3 regions of the Pontibacillus yanchengensis genome follow, and region 1 is predicted to be linked to each of the others. Evidence: riboswitches for the same ligand, from Rfam matches in the RefSeq annotation. Region 1 holds a riboswitch; each other region holds the start of a gene.
What was found. A riboswitch is a leader RNA that binds a small molecule or an ion and turns the genes downstream of it on or off. The one in region 1 is predicted to bind cyclic di-GMP.
Positions count from the first base shown of each region.

Region 2: linked by a shared signal. The riboswitch ahead of GLW08_RS11215 (methyl-accepting chemotaxis protein) and the one ahead of GLW08_RS05875 (SDR family oxidoreductase) in region 1 are both predicted to bind cyclic di-GMP.
Region 3: linked by a shared signal. The riboswitch ahead of GLW08_RS22260 (diguanylate cyclase domain-containing protein) and the one ahead of GLW08_RS05875 (SDR family oxidoreductase) in region 1 are both predicted to bind cyclic di-GMP.

Region 1 is NZ_WMEU01000001.1:1,217,113-1,221,676, reverse strand. Features, by position in the region: gene GLW08_RS05885 (DUF2157 domain-containing protein) at 1-963, shown strand, start outside; gene GLW08_RS05880 (GDYXXLXY domain-containing protein) at 960-1,463, shown strand; cyclic di-GMP riboswitch class I at 1,654-1,751, shown strand; gene GLW08_RS05875 (SDR family oxidoreductase) at 2,202-2,999, shown strand; gene GLW08_RS05870 (YitT family protein) at 3,226-3,822, opposite strand; gene GLW08_RS05865 (pirin family protein) at 4,108-4,564, shown strand, end outside.
Region 2 is NZ_WMEU01000003.1:249,983-254,546, reverse strand. Features, by position in the region: gene GLW08_RS11220 (thermonuclease family protein) at 1-2,505, shown strand, start outside; cyclic di-GMP riboswitch class I at 2,722-2,813, shown strand; gene GLW08_RS11215 (methyl-accepting chemotaxis protein) at 2,928-4,564, shown strand, end outside.
Region 3 is NZ_WMEU01000003.1:440,167-444,730, forward strand. Features, by position in the region: gene GLW08_RS11960 (acyl-CoA dehydrogenase family protein) at 1-942, shown strand, start outside; gene GLW08_RS22260 (diguanylate cyclase domain-containing protein) at 1,755-2,708, opposite strand; cyclic di-GMP riboswitch class I at 2,800-2,884, opposite strand; gene GLW08_RS11970 (ATP phosphoribosyltransferase regulatory subunit) at 3,186-4,367, shown strand; gene hisG (ATP phosphoribosyltransferase) at 4,367-4,564, shown strand, end outside.

The DNA.
Region 1 (4,564 bases):
GAACGCATTTACCGAAAGCACTCAAGAGGGATTGGAGCAACGTTTTTAGTTGTAGGTGTTCTTACGTTTGGAGCTGGAATTATTCTTACCGGTCAGATGTATCATTATATGGCCTATAGTGCCACGGCGTTCTTTATATGGTCTCTTGCAGTCATTGCGGTCTTTATCTTAAGTCAGGAAGCCGTCATGCTAGTATTGGCATTTGGTATTATTACGGTTGGTCAAATCTATGGAGGATTTACGTATCACGATTTTCATCTCGGTCTAGGATTGCTTTTTCTTATTGGATTAGGCTATTTTACCTATAAACATCAACGGGAATGGATTTCCACCCTTTATGGAATAGGATTTTTTTTGCAAAGCCTTGTGCTCGTGCTAACTTCAGATTTATCGTATTACTGGCTATTTGCATTCTTGTTATTGTTATACAGCCTTTCAGAAATTGTATCGAAGGACTTTCCTGTGCAAGCTTTTAAGCGTATTGCCTTAGCTTTAGCGTTTCTTATTGGGATCATACAAGTTTTCACCCTACAATCCGGATGGGTGTTACAAGATATTCAGCTAGAGGTTAGCTTTCTTCTGGTATTAATTGTAATTGGTGGATGGGTTATTTATCGTAAAATCACCACCCATTCTTCAGTAGAATTGGTAGATTTAGCCCTATTTGTGCCTGTCTTTTTATTGCCAGATTTAAAGAGTGCTCTGGTATTAATTATGTTATATATTTTTTCACTAGGTAGGTTACTAACAGGATATAAAGATGGGGACGCTGAGATGATCAACATTGGAACAATTGCGTTTTTAGTGAGTACCCTTGTAGCTTATTTCCAATTAGCATGGGACTTTCTTGATAAATCGTTGTTCTTCTTTATTGGAGGAGTGCTGCTATTTACGCTTGGTTACTTGCTTGAACGGAGACGAAGAGCTTTCTGTCGTGCAGAGGAAAGAGGTGATCGGTTATGAAGAAATGGTTATTTATCGTGGTCGTGGCCGCACAAGCGTTTTACTTAGTAGCAATGGCAGTTTCCTATTATGTAATGGAAGATTTCGGTGAAACTGTAACACTTCAAACAGCACCTGTTGATCCAAGTGATGTGTTTTATGGCGACTATGTCATATTAAACTATGAAGTAAATACAATTCCAAAGGGTCAATTGAGTGAAGGAGAGTTGGAACGAGGGGATAAGGTTTATGTTTATTTAGTTCCAAATGACAATGGAATATTTGAGGTACAAAGAGCATCACTACAAAAACAAAATGCAAAAGAGAACGAAGTGATAATGACCGGACGTTACGAATTTGAAGCAAACGATGGTTTTCAGATAGACTATGGAATCGGTCGATATTATGTTGAAGATAATAGTGGTGAGACTTATGAAAATCATCAGGGTGATATGATGGTTGAAATTGCTATCGCCCCTTGGGGTCAGAAGAGAATAATAGAGGTTATGTTGGCAAAGTAGGTGTTCAGCTGAATTGCCTATAAAAAAGCATTTTTAGTTATATATACCTATAAAATTTCTGGAAATATATAAAATAGGAAAATATTTCTATACAAAAAATAAGAACTATGAATGATACCCAACTAGACAATTATCGATGTATAATATAGATAATCAGATTCAACGTCAAGTTCATAGCACATCTGTTGAATCTCGATAAAGGCAAACCTGATGAAAATCAGTGACGCAAAGCTATAGGGGCTACGGATCATGTTGCCACGCATGAATCTACGCCAGCCAGTTACCGAAAGATTGCGGGTGCATTTTATGATCTAACCCACTTTCGGTAGTCGAAGGCAGGGTTATTTTTTATGCAGGAGGAGGTGACCAGTAGTAGCTGCACTACTCGAACCTACATGAATCTATTCCTTTTTACGACCATTTTTAGGGATAGACTAGCATGATTAGTTCCCTCACCATTCTATTCTGACATAAGACCTTGCCTAGACACGTCGTACCTTGTCCTTTTGAAGGACATCCTCTATTTTAGCGTACATCCTTACGTTTTTAGTTTATTGTAAGAACACAAGCAGTTGAGTTTTGAGTGATTTTCCCCTTATACAAAATAGACGGCCTTACGCATCATGCGTAAGGCTCTTTTTTTGCTTTGGGACGAAGGGACAGGTTCCTCGTCCCACTGGATTCTGCTAGGTGGTTTTCAGTACAATGAAACTAGGTTTTACAATTGGAGGGTTTTAGATGGATTTAGGACTACAAGGGAAGCGGGTTATTTTGTTAGCAGCTAGTAAAGGATTAGGGAAGGCGATAGCAACGGAATTTGTAAAAGAGGGAGCGGAAGTGCTCATCTCTAGTCGAGATCCCGAAAATTTATTCTCAGCCGCACAGGAAATAAAGCAAGAAGTAGGCGGAGATGGATCAGCTCCACACACACATGTATGTGATCTAACTAGTGCAAAAGCAATAGAGGAATTGTTTGAAGCGGCCTCTGATAAACTAGGGGGTGTTGATGTACTAATCAATAACGCTGGAGGACCTCCTGCAGGTTCTTTTATGCAATTCAAAGATGAAGATTGGCAGCAGGCATTTGAATTAAACTTACTTAGCTTTATTAGAGCATCTCGATTAGCAATTCCGCAAATGCAAGATGCAGGAGGAGGGCGTATTTTGAATATAGCTTCCTCTTCCATAAAGCAACCTATCGATGGGCTTATTCTTTCCAACACATTTCGTACAGGAATAGCAGGATTATCAAAAAGCCTTGCCAATGAGTACGCTAAAGATAATATTTTAGTAAATACGATTGGACCAGGAAGAATTGGAACAGAGCGTGTAGAAGAATTGGATAAAAAACAAGCCACAAGAAGAGGATTATCCAGTGAAGAAGTCAAGGCAGAAGCAGAAACCCAGATTCCAATGGGGCGTTATGGTGAGCCAGAAGAATTTGCAAAGACAGCTGTTTATTTAGCTTCATTTGCCAATACGTACGTGACCGGTGAAACGTTAGTGGTCGATGGAGGCTATGTGAAAGCATTATAATCTTAAGAGCCGCAAGGGGGGATATCACTCAGTGCGGCTTTTATTAGCTGAAAAGAAAGAATAAATTCTGGCGCTTACGTGTCTAGCTCCAGCGCCCAGCGACTAGTGTGCTTCCCTCGCCTCTGTACGATAAGTCAACATTGAATCACTCATGTTTCCGTGTTTCCTTTATCTCCTACGGCTCAGTCTAGCTCATACGTCGCTATCAGGGCGCTTACCCATTTCTTTAGCTTTTTGCTTCACCTAATGATGGATGCGAGGTACAGAGCATGGTAACCGCAGCTACACACAAAATCGTCATGGATGAGAGAAGAAGCGTTTGAGTGGAGAAGAGATATCCTCCTAGTAAGATGACTGCAAGATCGATGACAAAAATGACTGCACCGACATTGATTTTGAATAAATCTGCAATCATTTGTGCTAGCAAGTCCGTCCCACCTGTGCTCGTCCCATGTCGAAGCATGAATCCGATACCACCACCAACAAAAACCCCACCAATCATGGAACTAAGTGCAGGATCTAATGCAAGGTGATGTAGTCTTAATCCGTTAAATAAATCAATAAATAGAGATGAGATCAAGAGTCCATGTAAACTATTATAGAAGTAATACCGATAATGAAACCAGGCGAGGGTGAAGATCGGAATACTACAGATGATGATAGCTAGTCCAGCTTCCATGCCCCATAAATAATTTGCGATTAAACCAATTCCTATTACCCCACCATCTAATACATGATAAGGTGCTAAGAAAAAATTAATACCAATCGCCAAAAGGGAGCTTCCAAATAAGATGATGAGGCCTTTCTTTAAAAGGGCTTTCATAAGAGTCTCCTTTGCGTACATGTTTACTTTATATGTATTCAGGAGATTGTCTTACATACGAGTTTTTAATATAGCTTGATAGATGATTGGTATAGATTCGTATAATAAAAGCGAATGTTTTGACAGGTAAAAATTACAAATGTAAATTAGTATGTGTAGCAACTATCTTTAAATAGTTGATGTGACAACTAATGTAGGAAAAAGGTTATTCGTGTAGGATGAAAAACTGTTCTGATTGTTAAAATAATTAATCCCTAGTAACTAAAGGAGTGAACACACATCAACATGGCACAAGAATATGAAAACCAAGAACCTTTGAAACGAAGTGTAAAGGATCATTGGTATGTAGAGTATAGTGAACAGCGTTTTCCTGCTATCCAAAAAGGATGGGTTTTGCCTGCAGATCGCTGGAGAGAGTTTGATCCATTTATTTTAATGGCTGAGGATTGGTTCAAGCGAGGCACGTTTTCTGATCACCCTCATCGAGGCTTTCAAACCATTACGTATGTGATTGATGGAAGACTGGAACATGTGGATAATGGGGGAGGAAAAGATGTTCTCCACCCAGGTGATGTGCAATATATGAATGCTGGCTGGGCTGCTAGACATGCGGAAGAAGGTGTAGAGGATGACATCGCTCACACGCTTCAGTTGTGGTTGAACTTACCGAGTCATTTAAGGAATACAGAGACGAAATATCAAAATGTGTATCTAGAAAACGTACCAGAAGTAACGGTCGATG
Region 2 (4,564 bases), on a different contig from region 1:
AATGGAACAGGCGAGCCAATCGATTTACCAGATTATACTGTTGTTTCCTTTACAAATGGCGCATCTCAAGATCCAGGTGACGGCTACGCAAATGAGCTAAACCTTTCAGGAACACTTGAAGATGGTGAAGTTTATGTGATTGCACACTCCGATGCGGACCAAGCCATTCTAGATCAAGCTGACGTTACAGGGAGCAGTTACTTTTATGAATTTAATGGTGATGATGCTGTTGTCCTTTTCCAAAACTATGACGAAAGTACAAGACAAGGTACAGTGGTGGACTCCATTGGTAAAGTTGGAGAAGATCCTGGTGATGGATGGACGGAGAACGCTACATCGACTAAAGATACCACGTTAGTACGTAAGGAGACAGTTCTTGCTGGTGACACAGACGTTACTGATGCTTACGATCCTACCGATGAATGGATTGCTTTACCTAAAGACACTTTTTCAAACCTTGGAAAATATGAGTCCGTACAGCCTCCTGAGCCAAAGGATGAATATACAGCTACAGTTGAGAGAGTTGTAGACGGGGATACAATTAAGATTGAATCATCCATTCTGGGAGCAGACACCGTAAGATACTTAAACATCGACACTCCTGAAACGTATCATATGGATTCATATGACTCCTCTTTGATTACAACCAATCCAAATCACTCACAAAAATATCACGGTGTACAAGCTACAGAACACCTACAAACATTACTACAACCAGGCGATGAGGTAACCCTTGATGTTAGTGAAAAAGTGACGGACGATTACGGACGTTTGCTTGCAGAAGTCATACGTACGTCTGACGGACTGAATACGAACCTAAATATGGTTGAAAAGGGCTATGCTGTAACGTATTTCATCGCCCCAATTGGCAGCGAGGAAACCTACCAAATGTACCAACAAGCTGCAAAAACTGCCCAGGCTAATAATTTTGGAATCTGGAGCGAAGAAACTCCTTTACTTGAATTACCCTTTGAATTCCGTGCACGTTACGATCAAAAAGGCTACTCAAAATATGTAGGTAATTCAGAGACAAATCAATATGTAAGACCTGCAAATTGGGAGCAAGTACCGGTGGAGAATCGTATTTTCTTCTGGACAGAACAAGAAGCTATTCAAGCCGGATATGAGCCAGCATTTGAACGTGGCAATAAGATTGCCGATGCCCGCTATGCGCCAGAAGGGTCCAACGTTGCTGTTCAAGGAACGGTCATTGCAAAAGACGACAAAAACTACTATATCCAAGACGACACCGCAGGGATTGTTGTACGTACGGACGCAGTTAATGCATCCATTGGTGATGTCATTCGAGCTTCAGGAAATACAGAGGAGTATTATGGACTCCTTCAGGTCGTAACAGATGATGTGACCATTGTAGAAGAAAACGCTCGTGAACTGGAACCTAAATTAATCGATGCTAACGACTTAGGTGAATCACTCGAAAGTCAACTCGTATCGTTACAAACCGTTTCGGTCGAGTCTGTAGATAAGTACAATGATTTTCAAGCAAACGATAAAAGTGGTTCCTTTGTAATCAATTCGGATGAAAACCTACTAGAAGTGGGCACAACCTATGACACTATTACTGGGTATGTAACATACAGCTTTGGTCAATATAAAGTAGTTCCACGTTCTGCGGATGATATTGTAAAAGACATTCCTGCCGTCTCTATTCAGGAAGCTCGAGAATCTACTATTGGGAGCCGGGTTAACATAGAAGGAATCGTAACAGCGGCTTTCCCAACTGGCGGGAAGATCAATTATTATGTACAAGACGAAACAGCAGGCATCGTCGTACGAGCGGAAGACCTTGGCGCTAATGTTGGTGACCGCATTCAGGCTAAAGCAGTAACAGAAGAATATTTTGACCTATTACAACTTCAACCTTCCGAACAAAATGCTACAATCATCGAAAAAGATGTAGGCATTCCACAAGCTAAACCCATTACATCAAACGAGTTCTCCGAAGAACTGGAAGGTCAATTGGTTAAAATAAACCTAGCGGAAGTAACGGATGTTGATGCGTTCCATAACTACACCGCCCAAGATGAACAAGGCACTTTTGTCATTGATTCCGATAATGACTTGGTTGAGATAGATAAAGTATATGAATCTATTACCGGTGTCCTTACCTATAACTACGATGAATATAAAATCATGCCCCGCTCTGCTGAAGATGTTGTTGCACTCAATCTATTCGAAGATCATTTAGACGGATCTATGACTCTAGAGAACGTAGCCACTCAACTAGTAGAACTAGAAGCAATGTTCGGTTCTGACAAAGTTGGTAAGCTTTTAGATGAGCAACTATCATCATTTATAACTACAAACGGTAACACAAGCCAGCACATCGACTCTACCGTTCACCATATTTTAAAATCTATGCAAAAGATGAATAACGATAAAGAGGAAAAAGAGATGAAGAAGATTGAACATGAGTTAGAGAAGATTATGAAGAAAGATGAGAAGAGTAATGGTAAGAAGGATAAAGGTAACAAAGCAGCATAGAAAATAGGTAAAAAAGTAAGCCTCTCAAGTATGAACTACTTGAGAGGCTTTTTTTAGGGTTATTCATCTATTCTCAGTAAAGAAAAACAAACTAAATAATTCCTATAATGATTTAATAAAATGATTCTTTATGCCGATACAAATATAGACAAAGTTTCATTCATCCGTTTCACACGAGAAGTTAGTGTAATTTTTCTTTAAATACCATCTTTCTTCATACCAAAGTGGCAAACTTAGCGAAAGATAGGGGCGCAAAGCTATGGGCCTACCGTATTGCATTGTAATACCAAGGCAGCCGTGCTCCCGAAATGGTACTAATCCATACACCGTTCTTCGGTGATTTTTTATGTATGAGAATAGAAATGGATCTAAAATGACGTGTGAGCCAGGACGGGTTTTTTATTACAGGGGGAATTCAGGAAATGAAGAAGAAGACAAACAAGAAACGGTTCAGCAAAACTCCAGGGAGCTTTTTTAATAAGACGATTCAGCGACAAATCTTACTCCCTTTTCTTATCTTAATTATGGTTGGAGGCTTAATCATCGCTGGTGTCAGCTACACATTTAGTGTTTCGCAAACTACCGATGAGCTAGTCAACAACGTAGAACAACAGATGGCAAGTTTAAATGACTCATTTGATACATATTTTCAAACACAAGAACAAGTTGTACAAAACTTAGCGAACTCTCGTAAACTACAAAACTTTGAACATTTCAAAGAAGAAATGCTTCTCAATTTTGTAGACATGGATAACATGAATGATTCCATTACCAATATTTATTATGGACAGGAAAACAACGGGGACATCGTCATGTCGGCCTCTGTCAATCTATCATCTGATTTTGACCCAAGGGAACGACCTTGGTACAAATCAGCAGTTGAACAACAAGGGGAAGTCATATGGACAGAGCCATACCGTACTGAAGGGTCTGATGAACTACTCATTAGTGCAGCCCAAACGGTCATGCAAAATGGTGAACTGCAGGGAGTCGTATCAGTGGATATTAACCTTGACTCTTTGGTATCCACTATCAATAACATCAAAATTGGTGATGCAGGATACGCAGCCATCCTAGATAAAAATGGGGTGTTTTTATCTCATCCAAATGAATCCAATATCGGCAAAAACGTTTCAGATGCCGGTTACTATAAGGACTTAATTGCTCAAAATCAAGATAACGGCATTGTAGAATATGAGCTAGAAGGCGAACAAAAAGCTATGGGGTATGCTGTGAACAAACGCTCTGACCTCATCATCATTGGATCTGTTTACAAGTCAGAATTTGCAGAAAAAGCAACACCTATTTTGATTCCAATTGGTATTAGCTTGCTAGGTGTTATCCTTCTGTCCATTCTTGCATCTACTATCATCACTAGAAGACTTACAAAACCTATTAAGAACTTGCAAGCAAAGATGAAAGAAGTAGAAGAAGGAAATCTACAAGTTACGCTCGCACAGTCAGGACATAACGAAATAAGCCAACTTTCAAGATCCGTAGATGAAATGAAAGAAAGCTTGCGCTCGCTCATTCAAAATGTAGGTGGTGCAGCCCACTCGGTATCCAGTCAGAGTGAAGAGCTTACTCAATCTGCAAATGAGGTGCGAGAAGGTAGTTTACAAATAGCGTCTACCATGACTGAGCTTTCCTCAGGTGCGGAATCCCAGGCGAATAGTTCTTCTCAGTTATCTGAAATGATGGAAGATTTCACAACAAAAATTCAACACGCTCATCAAGGTGGCATCGAGGTTGCTAACGCTTCAGAGGAAGTACTGTCTATGACAGAAGAAGGCAGTGAGATGATGAATCGCTCTGTAGAACAAATGATGACCATCGATGCCATCGTCAAAGAAGCAGCGGAAAAAGTACAAGGATTGGATAAACAGTCGCAAGAAATCACCAAGCTCGTTGAAGTCATTCGCGATATTGCTGAGCAAACAAACCTGCTATCTTTAAACGCAGCTATTGAAGCAGCTCGAGCTGGCGAACATGGAAAAGGGTTTGCAGTTGTTGCAGATGAAGTTCGTAAACTAGCAGAACAAGTATCGTCATCCGTTGG
Region 3 (4,564 bases), on a different contig from region 1:
AGATTAAAAGATAAACTTGGCGTGCGTGCTGTCCCATCTGCTGAAGTGGTTTTTGACGGGGCAGAAGCGTATATGGTTGGGGAACCGCAAAAAGGGATTCATTATATGATGGAAGCGCTGAACTTATCGAGAGTATGTAATGCAGTTGCTTCTATCGGAATCATGCAACGTGCTTATCTAGAAGCTCGGGATTATGCTTATGAGCGTTCTGCATTTCGCAATCAGCTAAAAGATTTTCCAATGATTCAAGATACTTTAGCCACACTTAAAGCCAAGCAAGAAGTAGACACAAGCAGTGTATTTCAATTGATTTCTTTATTTGATTATGTCATGAATGAACCAGAGAACACATCTGAAAAAGATCAGGCCCTCAATCGGTTGTTAATTGCATTATTGAAAAAAGAAACAGCAGAGCAGGCGATTCACTTTTCTCATGAGTCCATCGAGATGCATGGAGGAAATGGTTATATAGAAGACTTTGTGACGCCTCGCTTGTTACGCGATGCTCAGGTGTTAACCGTGTGGGAAGGCACAGCGAATATATTGGGACTTGAAGTCTTACGTCTGATGAAGAAGTACCACATCGATAAAATGTTTATTGATGAAATAAAAGGTAGGATTGATCAACTACCAGTTTCCCTTTCAGAAGAATATGGCCTGATTTATGGCGAACTCGATGCATTAAAAAAACAAGCCGCCCGCATAGCTGTTATGGAGGACGAAGAACAAACCTACTATGCGAAATTCATAGCTGAAAAAATGACCAAAATATTCGAAAGTGTTGTGGCATTGGAAGATGCTGTGATTGGTGGCGAACGAAAACTTGCCATTGCCAAAGTATTCATGCAACACACATGGAAAAAAGACCAACCAGATTGGGATCAACAATCTCTTGCATATTACGATATGATCGTGGAGCAGAAAACAACAAGCAATGTGTAAAATGCAATAATCTAAAGCAAAAGGTACGATTCCTGTCGAGGGGATCGTACCTTTTGCTATGTTAAGAAATCTTTCTTCAACAAAAGAGGCATAATCTTGAAGACTTGAAATTGAGATAAATTTGGTGATCGCACAGAAAGAGCGATGTACCCGTGGATTTAGTTAGAATAAAGGTGGCCGTGGAACAACTCGCGTCCTGCCGGCGAGCTGGTAAGCCTCCTCGAGCCCAAAAACCGGGGCTCTGTGGGGTCTTGCCTACCTCTTTCTCCGGCGGGAGTCTCCTTGTTCCACGGCCACCTTTGCTAGTATTGGGAGTAACGGAAACATTGCGAAGTTAGAGGGGTTGAGGTATTTGAATATCTTCTGACGGTCTACACCCTAGTAAGTTAACAATTGGTTGATAACAAAAAATTCTGTGGCAAAGAAAGCTAATGGACATTTAGTTCGCTGTTTGTAAAAAATAAAGTTTTATTTGTCCGTAAGCTCTACCCAAAGAGGGTTTTCACAAAAAATAAGGGCTTATATGTCCTTTCGGGAGACATACAACATTTGGCTGCGGGTCCGATAGCCATTACCCGGCTGGGGGTGAAGGGGGACTACGAGACTCCCACGGGAGAAAGAGGTTGGTGAGACCCCCGGAGGGAGCAAAGCGACTGAGAAGGCTCACCAGCTCGCCTGCAGGAAAGCGAGTTGTTTCACCGTAACCCCCCTTCCACTTTTCAAGTATCGGACCCATCACCTTTTGAATATATCTCGAATCCAGGTCTTCAAGATAATGGGGCGATTATGGCATAGTAAATACGAAATACATCTCAGACAAGGGGAAGTTCCTCTTTATTGTTTTTATGTTCATACATCCATTGGTCAGCTTCCATATACATGTTTTCCATCTCAGCTCTTGAATTGGAACGATAGGCATATCCCAATGACAAATAGATAGGGAACTTGGTTGTTTCGTTGAAGTGTTTCAGTTGGTCAATGAGCTTATTGACTAATAGCTTAACTTCAGCTTCTGATGTATTCGTGAGAAGCAAGGCAAATTCATCTCCCCCTACTCTACAGACAGTGATGTCAGATTGGGATAGGGAGGACAGAAGCGTAGCTGTATTTTGAATTAATTCATCCCCTTGTTTGTGTCCAAATGTATCATTGATTTTTTTAAGATTATCCAAATCACATAAAACCATTGCTACGGAGTCATCCGTTTGATCGTATTTCTTCATATAATTTTCAAAAAAATCACGATTGTAGATGCCTGTGAGGCGGTCGTGTGATATTTGGTATTCTAATCGTTCCATTAGCTCTACTTTATCACTAATATTCCGGATAACCCCTTGCAGGGCAACGAGTTTTTCATTTCTATAAATTGGCGTAGCGTGTTCTTCAAACCAAATATAGTTGCCATTATTATGCTTCCAGCGTTGAATAATGGGCTGGTTAAAATCAATCTGGCCATTAATTTTTCGTTCTAGGGTGTTATAATCCTCTGGGTGAATGCGATCGAATATGGCGAAAGGGTTCTCGAATGTTTCTTCAAGTACTTGTTCTCCAAGTGCAGTGTCTATCGAAGGACTAAGGTATCGATACCTTGGGATTGGTTCAATCTCAACATAATAGATAATATCCTTCGCATGTTCTAGTAGAGGATAAATGCGATACTCATCATCCTGTTGAACCCTATCATTTCTTCTATTTTTTATAAGCTGGACAGTTTTTAGCGTTAAAACTCCTAACACAACTCCAATGCTTATCCAAACTACCTTCACCCATCTCACCTTCTATAAAAAGTTATTCTATGTGTCATGATTCCATAAGAAAAAGGCAAACCGAAAAAAGGCCTGCCCTGCTTCCTTCTTATTCGGCAGCTCGACCACCATTGGTAGGTACCTTTAGGCTCGTAGCTTTGCGTCCTTATTTTTCAATAAGTTTGCCTTTATCAAATTATTGTCTTATACCATTATATAAGTACTAGTTCAAAAATACCAAGTCATTCGACAAAAATAGTGGATATTTTATCATGTTTTTATCTCATTATTATCCATTTAAAGTGTATCTCTTAAAAATGGATTGCGTTTTTCTGAAGCGATATAGGGAAACATATAAAAAGGAAAAACAGTGGAAACATGTTAGAGTTTACCTAAGAGAATCATGCGTTGACGGATTATCTTTACTTTGGTAGCATATTAGCAAGTTAAAGGATTGAGAATTGTTTATACTATTTATCCTAATCAAGAGAGGTGCAAATGACTGTGGCAAATCGTCTTATGTTTGAAAAACCCTTAGGAATGAGGGATACGTTGCCCTTTTTCTATAATCAAAAACGAAAAGCAAGGCAAGCATTATCGCAAACCATTGAGTCATGGGGGTATCAGTTCCTTGATACACCGATGCTTGAATATTTAGATACAGTTGGAGAAGCTAGTGCGATTGATGAAACCCAGCTCTTTAAGCTATTGGACCAACAAGGGCACACCTTGGTTCTGCGTCCAGATTTGACTGCTCCTATTGCACGAGTGGCTGCTTCTCAGCTTAAGGAACAAGGCTATCCCGTGCGTTTGAGCTATGATGGACCTGTGTTTCGTGCCCAGCAAATCGAAGGAGGCAAACCAGCACAGTTTGAACAAGTAGGCGTGGAATACATAGGGGAAAACTCGATCTATGCAGATGCAGAGGTTATTGCGCTACAGGTAGAATCTCTTAAAGCATCTGGTTTAGAACAGTTTCAACTCACAGTAGGTCATATTGGTTATGTGAAAGGTTTATTAACAGAGATTTTCGGTGAGGACCACGATACAGCTGAAATGTTCTTACGTTATCTTTTTCGTAAAAACTATGTTGGGTTCCGAAAAGCCCTTCAAGAAGTTGAGCTTTCAGATCGTGATAAAAAACGTCTTACCCAGCTTTTATCTTTACGTGGGGAAGAAGATGTACTTTCGCAGGCTGAAGATATTACGACAAATGGGGCTTGTCATCAAGCGATTGGCGAATTAAAGCAACTACGCGATTTATTAGAAATATATGGCGTGAGTCACTATGTTTCCTTTGATTTGAATCTTATTAGCCACATGAATTACTATACAGGTATTTTATTCGAAGGCTATGCACCTCATTTAGGTTCTTTATTGTGTAATGGCGGTCGTTACGATCAATTATTGCCTTCCTTCCAATCGAATGCTTCTGCAACAGGCTTCGCTATTAGACTAGATCGCTTAGTGGAAGCACTATCTCAGGAGGAAGACACGGATGAGCACGTATTAGTGCTTTATAATCGCGATACGTTTCAACAAGGATTACAAAAAGCACAATCCGCAAGAGCGAAGGGGCAACATGTGGTCCTACAGCATAAGGAACAACTAGAAGAGAGCTCGCAAATGGAAGCACGTTATACGTGGGTGTACGATGTAACCACAGGAGGTGGCGAATAATGAGCGATTGGCTAACGATTGCGATGCCAAAAGGACGCATCTTTGAAGAGGCCGCTGAATTGTTAAAAAAGATTGGCTATGACTTTACAGATGTGGAAGAATCAAGAAAACTTATTTTAGAGTTCCCTGAATACAAAGTACGACTGATGCTGGCGAAGCCTATGGACGTCGTGACGTATGTTGAATACGGTGCAGCC